DNA from 2 places in the Serratia marcescens subsp. marcescens ATCC 13880 genome. Region 1 is predicted to be linked to the other one. Evidence: predicted binding sites of a transcription regulator. Region 1 holds the regulator's gene; the other holds the start of a gene.
What was found. Region 1 encodes ArgR, which controls arginine synthesis, uptake and breakdown. Its sites were predicted from a motif close to ANTGAATAAAAATACANT; they were not measured.

Region 1 (3,415 bases):
CCAGCATCTCGTTCAGCGCTTTCTGCTCGAAGGCGCTCAGGGTGCCGATATCTTTGCGTTCTTCAACGCCGTTTTTGCCCAGCACCAGCGGCTGCGCGAAGAAGCGAGCGTATTTGCCGTCGCCTTCAACGTAAGCGCATTCCACAACGCCTTTCTCGCCCTGCAGCGCACGCACCAGAGACAGACCGAAACGGGCGGCCGCCTGACCCATGGACAGCGTTGCAGATCCGCCGCCGGCTTTGGCTTCTACCACTTCGGTACCGGCATTCTGAATGCGTTTGGTCAGATCCGCCACTTCCTGCTCGGTGAAGCTCACGCCAGGGATCTGCGACAGCAGAGGCAGGATGGTCACGCCAGAGTGGCCGCCGATCACCGGCACGTTCAATTCTTCCGGCTGCTTGCCTTTCAGCTCGGCCACGAAGGTGTTGGAACGGATGATATCCAGCGAAGTCACGCCGAACAGTTTGTTCTTGTCGTAAACGCCGGCTTTTTTCAGCACTTCCGCCGCGATGGCAACCGTGGTGTTAACCGGGTTGGTGATGATGCCGATGCAGGCTTTCGGGCAGGTTTTCGCCACTTGCTCAATCAGATTACGCACGATGCCGGCGTTAACGTTGAACAGGTCAGAGCGATCCATGCCAGGCTTACGGGCCACGCCGGCGGAAATCAGCACCACGTCCGCGCCGTGCAGAGCCGGAGTCGCGTCTTCGCCGCTGAAGCCTTTGATTTTAACTGCGGTTGGGATGTGGCTTAAGTCGACGGCAACGCCTGGGGTAACGGGGGCAATGTCGTAGAGAGAGAGTTCAGAACCTGAAGGAAGCTGGGTTTTGAGTAGAAGGGCGAGGGCCTGGCCGATACCGCCAGCAGCACCGAGAACTGCAACTTTCATCCTATACTCCTTTATTATCTTAAATATATAAAGCGCCGTGAATGTGTTGGTTACGGACCTTAAGTTATTACACCTTTCAAAACAATAAATTAGCCAATTCTTGCCTGCAGGTGTAATAAAACGGCCGCTGTCGCGCCCATTTTAGATTAAATCGCTTACGCATGAAGGGCATAGCGCACACTAATCAAAAATAGTGCGAGGTTATTCACGAGCAAGTTAACCGGCCGTTACATTACACCCTTACGCAACATCAGAACAACATCATTTTAATAACATTTTATTTACCACTGCAGGCCGATTTTCCGTCGCCAAAAGGGCATATTCATCGCGGCCGGATTTTGTTAAAATGCCGCCCTTTCCTCGCCGTCCGGTCATTTTTATTTTCTTTGGGGCGGCCTTTGTTGCATAAAAATTCATCTATATGCATAATCATGGCTTCCACTATCAACATTCCACGGTGCAAAATGCGTAATCCCGCAAAACAGGAAGATCTGATCAAGACGTTCAAAGCGTTATTGAAAGAAGAAAAATTCAGTTCTCAAGGCGAGATCGTTTTGGCGCTGCAAGAAGAAGGCTTCGAAAACATTAACCAATCCAAAGTATCGCGCATGCTGACCAAGTTCGGCGCGGTACGTACGCGCAATGCCAAAATGGAAATGGTGTATTGCCTTCCTGCCGAACTCGGCGTGCCGACCACCACCAGCCCATTGAAGAATCTGGTGCTCGACGTCGACCATAACGATGCCGTCGTGGTGATCCACACCAGCCCGGGCGCCGCGCAGCTGATCGCCCGCCTGCTCGACTCACTGGGTAAATCCCAGGGTATCCTCGGCACAATTGCCGGCGACGACACGATTTTCGTCACCCCGTCCAGCGGCTTTACCGCTCAGAAGCTGCATGAAGCGATCCTGGGCGTGTTCGAGCAAGAGCTGTGAAACCTGGCGCTAACAAAGTGCGGCTGTAAACCGCATTTTGTTAGCGCTTCTTTAACCCTCGCGTTACCTTCCCAGCCTTCAACCGCGTTTAACACTGCTTTTTTATCCCGCAACAACACATTTCCATGACATATCCATGTAACCAGCAGTACCCACTGTGATCTTCCGCACTTTTGGTCAAAATCACTTACCTTATTGAAATTACATAAATTTAACATCAAAAGATCGTTTTATGAGCGTTTTTTATTCCTTATGGTTATAAAAAATAAGGATCATGAGGTTAAAGTTTCACTAGAAACTGTTAGCGAACTATTAATTTTTCGCGTTACTAGCTGTATACTCATTTTCGTGAACTGAATCACAGTTCGTTGGAACTGATAAAAGAATACGATGAGGTGAGATGATGAAAATTAAAGCTACCGTTGCAACCCTGAGCGTTCTGTCCATGCTTTCCTTTGGTGCATTCGCAGCACAATCTGTTGATGCTACCCAGGCCGCAAAACTGCAGCCCGCCGGTGTGATCACCGTGAGCGGCGTCGCCGCTGCGCCTTCCGACATTCGCCAGGCGCTGTCCGACAAAGCTGACGCCAAAGGGGCGACCGCTTACCGCGTAATCGAAGCGCGCAACGACGGCAACTTCCACGCGACCGCTGAAATCTACAAATAAGTAACGGCATTACCCGGCAACGGGCAATACCTCTCTGGAATCAAACGCTGTCATAACGGCCTTCAAGAATAAAAATCGCTGCCAAGCCCTTCCAGGCTGTTATGAACAAGGATCGCTATCATGAACATGAAAACTACTCTTGCTGCACTCGGTTTGCTGTCCGTCATCTCCTTCGGCGCATCTGCCGCCCAGTTGGTGACTAACGATCAGACCGCCAATCTGCAATCTATCGGCACCATTACCGTCAGCGGTATCGACGGCGCGCCGACCGATATTCGCCAGGCGTTGTCGGAGAAAGCCGACGCGAAAGGCGCGACCGCCTACCGCGTGATCGAAGCCCGTAACGAAGGCAACTACCACGCCACCGCCGAGATTTACAAATAACAACTCTGGGAACGGCTTTGCAGAGCTGATTACCCTCGTCACTGCCACTGCCGAGTTCTGACGCAAACGCCGATTTCCCAGAGACCCTCTCGTCGTCCTATCCGACGAACCCCGTTGCCCTCGCTCGCGAGGGCTTTTTTATGGGCGTAAAAAAGGCCGCGAATGCGGCCCTTAGATTGGCTTATGCGGCTGAACGATCAGTAGGTCACCTTCGGTTCCTGCTTTTTCGCCAACGCGTCCAGCAAGCGATCGTGAATGCCGCCGAAACCGCCGTTGCTCATCACCAGAATGTGGTCGCCCGGCTGCGCGGTTTTCACCACCATCTCCACCAGCGTATCGAGATCCGCGCTCCAATGCGCCGGCTGCACGCAGGCATCCGCCACTTCCGCGACCTGCCACGGAATGTGGTGCGGCTGGAACAGGAACACTTCGTCGGCGCGGCCGAGCGAAGGCGCCAGATCGTTTTTGCTGATGCCCATTTTCATGGTGTTGGATCGCGGCTCCAGCACCGCCAGAATGCGCGCCGTGCCGCCGACCTTG
Region 2 (3,415 bases), 1.5 Mb from region 1:
AGACGCTGTTGGATGCCTGCGTGGCGGGCTATCGCGACTATTTGCGGCTGACCGCCGAAGGGGCGGAGGCGGCGGCGGTGCTGGCGGCCTTTGGCCGCTTCCAGGTGCTGTGCGCGCTGCGTGAAGGGCCGTTCGGCGTCGCCGGCCTGAACGAGCGCATTGAGATCGGGTTGCAGCGCGCCGGTCTGATCGACCGCAAACCGGGCGTGCTCGGCCGTTGGTATCGGGGGCGGCCGGTGATGATCGGCCGCAACGACAGCGCGCTGGGGCTATTCAATGGGGATATCGGCATTACGCTGCCGGATGAGCACGGCGATCTGCGCGTGCATTTCCAATTGCCGGATGGAAGCATCAAGTCGGTGCAGCCGAGCCGTTTGCCGGCGCATGAAACCGCCTATGCCATGACGGTGCACAAATCTCAGGGATCGGAATTTGACCATACGGTTCTGGTGTTGCCGAATCACTTCCTGCCGGTGCTGACGCGTGAATTGGTCTATACCGCGATCACTCGCGCGCGTCAGCAGCTCTCGCTGTATGCCACGGAGGCGGTGTTGCTGCGGGCCATTCGCACGCCGACCCAGCGCCGCAGCGGATTGGCTGAACGGCTGCAGGCAACGGAATAAACGATGAACGGGCGCGGCAACGGCCGCGCCCACTGGGATTACAGATCCGCCAGCAGAATTTTGGAGCGGCGCTGGTAGTTGTACAACGCCTGTTTCTGCATCGGCAGCACGTCGACCTCCGCCGGGGTAAAGCCACGTTCCTGGAACCAGTGGATGCTGCGGGTGGTCAGCACGAACAGCTTCTTCAGCCCCATCTGTCGCGCCTGGTTTTCTACCCGCTGCAGCAGCATCTCGCCGCGCGAAGAGCTGCGGTAATCGGGATGTACCGCCACGCAGGCCATCTCACCGATTTTTTCCTCCAGGAACGGGTACAGCGCCGCACAGGCGATGGTCAGGTTATCGCGTTCGATGATGGTGAATTTGTCGATCTCCATCTCCAGCTGTTCACGCGAACGGCGCACCAGAATACCCTGCTGCTCGAGCGGCCGGATCAGCTCCAGGATGCCGCCGATGTCGTTGATTGTCGCCCGGCGCACCTGTTCGGCGCTCTCCATCACGATTTGGGTGCCGATGCCGTCGCGCGAGAACAGTTCCTGCACCAGCGCACCGTCTTCCTGGTAGCTGATCAGGTGGCTGCGACGCACGCCGCTGCGGCAGCCTTTCACCGCGCCGCGCAGGAAACGCACGGTGCCGGAATGGTAATCGCCGCTTTCCTCCAGCTCTTCAAGGCGCTTTTGCGCGTCGTTGGGGAACAGTTCGGAAAGGATGTTGCCTTCCGCGTCGGTCACGCCCTGTGAGGAGCAGAAACCGATCATTTTTTCCGCTTTCAGTTTGATCGCCAACTGGGTGGCCACTTCTTCCGAGGTCAGGTTGAAGCTCTCGCCGGTGACCGAAACCGCGACCGGGCCAATCAGCACGATGGCGTTGCTGTCGAGCTGACGGTGGATCGCTTCTTCATCGATGCGGCGAATGCGGCCGCTGTGGCAGTAGTCGATGCCGTCATCGACGCCCAGCGGTTGCGCGATGATGAAGTTGCCGCTGACCACGTTAATGTGCGCGCCTTGCAGTGGCGTGTTGTTGAGGCTCATCGACAGCCGAGCGGTGATGTCGAGCTGCAGTAGGCCGGCGGCCTGCTTAACCAGCTCGAGCGTATGGGCGTCGGTCACGCGAGTGTGTTTGTGGTAGATCGGCTCATAATTGTGCTGCGCCAGATTGGCGTCGATCTGCGGCCGTGCGCCGTAAACCACCACCAGGCGAATACCCAGGCTATGCAGTAGCCCGATATCGTTGACGATGTTGGAGAAATTCTCGTGTTCGATGGCTTCCCCGCCGAGCATGATGACGAACGTCTTGCCGCGGTGGGCGTTTATATAGGGGACTGAGTGACGGAATCCTTGCACCAGCTCTGTACTACGTTCCTTCACGGCCAAACCTCTTTGCATATTTATACGATATTTTTGTATTTTTATTCTTTTATTGCGCCGATGGCAAGTGGGAAATCGTCATGAAGCGTGCGCTAAGGGCGCTAAATCGTTAATAAATTGAAAAACCATAAAAAGATTTTCTGATGACAGGGCTGGAATGATTGGTTAAAGTTTTCGGCATCCCCATTTCATTGGTGTTTTTTTCATCTGTTGTAAACAGCTATTACTGCCGGAGCCGCATGCCAAACGCTAATCACAATCTGGGCCGCCGTCGTTTATTACAGGGCGTTGCCGCCAGCTGGTTGCTGAGTGTGAGTCGTACGGGCTTCGCCGCATCATCGCACGTGATCGCCGTGCGCGTCTGGCCATCCTCCACCTATACCCGCGTCACGCTGGAATCCAACGTCGAACTGAAATACAAGCAGTTCGCCCTGACCAATCCCGATCGCGTGGTGGTGGACATCGAAGGTGTTCACCTCAACAGCGTGCTGAAAGGCATCGCCGGGCAGGTGCGCGCCGACGATCCTTATCTCAAGCAGGCGCGCGTCGGCCAGTTTGATCAGAATACCGTGCGGCTGGTGCTGGAGCTCAAACAAAGCGTCAGCCCGCATATTTTCACGCTGGCGCCGGTGCCGGAGTATCGCAACCGTCTGGTGATGGATCTCTATCCGACCAAGGGCGGCAGCGGGGGTGAGGAGTATGATCCGCTACTGGCGTTACTGGAAGATTACAACAAGGGCGATCTGGAGCGCACGCTGCCGCCGGAAGCGCCGCAGGCCGGCAAGGCGGGGCGCGATCGGCCGATCGTCATCATGCTGGATCCCGGCCACGGCGGCGAAGATCCCGGCGCTATCGGCAAGTACAAGACGCGCGAGAAAGACATCGTGCTGCAGATTGCCCGCAAGCTGAGCGCCATGATCAAGCGCGAGCCAAACATGAAAGTGTTCATGACGCGCAATGAAGACGTGTTTATTCCGCTCAAGGTGCGCGTCGCCAAGGCGCGCAAGCAGCGCGCCGATCTGTTCGTTTCGATTCACGCCGACGCCTTCACCAGCCGCGCCGCGCGCGGTTCATCGGTGTTCGCGTTGTCCACCAAGGGCGCCACCAGCTCGGCGGCCAAGTTCCTGGCGCAGACGCAGAACGCGTCGGACCAAATCGGCGGTGTCAGCAAGAGTGGCGACCGTTATCTCGATCACACCATGTTCGATCTGATCCAAACCGCGACCATCAACGACAGCCTGAAGTTTGGCAAGGAAGTGTTGAATCGGATAGGGAAAATCAACCGGTTGCACAAGAATCGTGTCGATCAGGCCGGTTTTGCGGTGTTGAAGGCGCCGGATATCCCGTCGATCCTGGTGGAAACGGCGTTTATCAGCAACATTGAAGAGGAGCGCAAGCTGCGCACCAGCCACTTCCAGCAGCAGGTGG

Region 2: argA (amino-acid N-acetyltransferase) is a predicted target of ArgR. The motif match lies at 2,020-2,037, and genes of this name have one in related genera.

The regions. Positions count from the first base shown of each region.
Region 1 is NZ_CP071238.1:426,367-429,781, reverse strand. Features, by position in the region: gene mdh (malate dehydrogenase) at 1-889, opposite strand, end outside; gene argR (transcriptional regulator ArgR) at 1,354-1,824, shown strand; gene yhcN (peroxide/acid stress response protein YhcN) at 2,228-2,491, shown strand; gene yhcN (peroxide/acid stress response protein YhcN) at 2,612-2,875, shown strand; gene mpl (UDP-N-acetylmuramate:L-alanyl-gamma-D-glutamyl-meso-diaminopimelate ligase) at 3,073-3,415, opposite strand, start outside.
Region 2 is NZ_CP071238.1:4,074,515-4,077,929, reverse strand. Features, by position in the region: gene recD (exodeoxyribonuclease V subunit alpha) at 1-623, shown strand, start outside; gene argA (amino-acid N-acetyltransferase) at 662-1,987, opposite strand; gene amiC (N-acetylmuramoyl-L-alanine amidase AmiC) at 2,227-3,415, shown strand, end outside.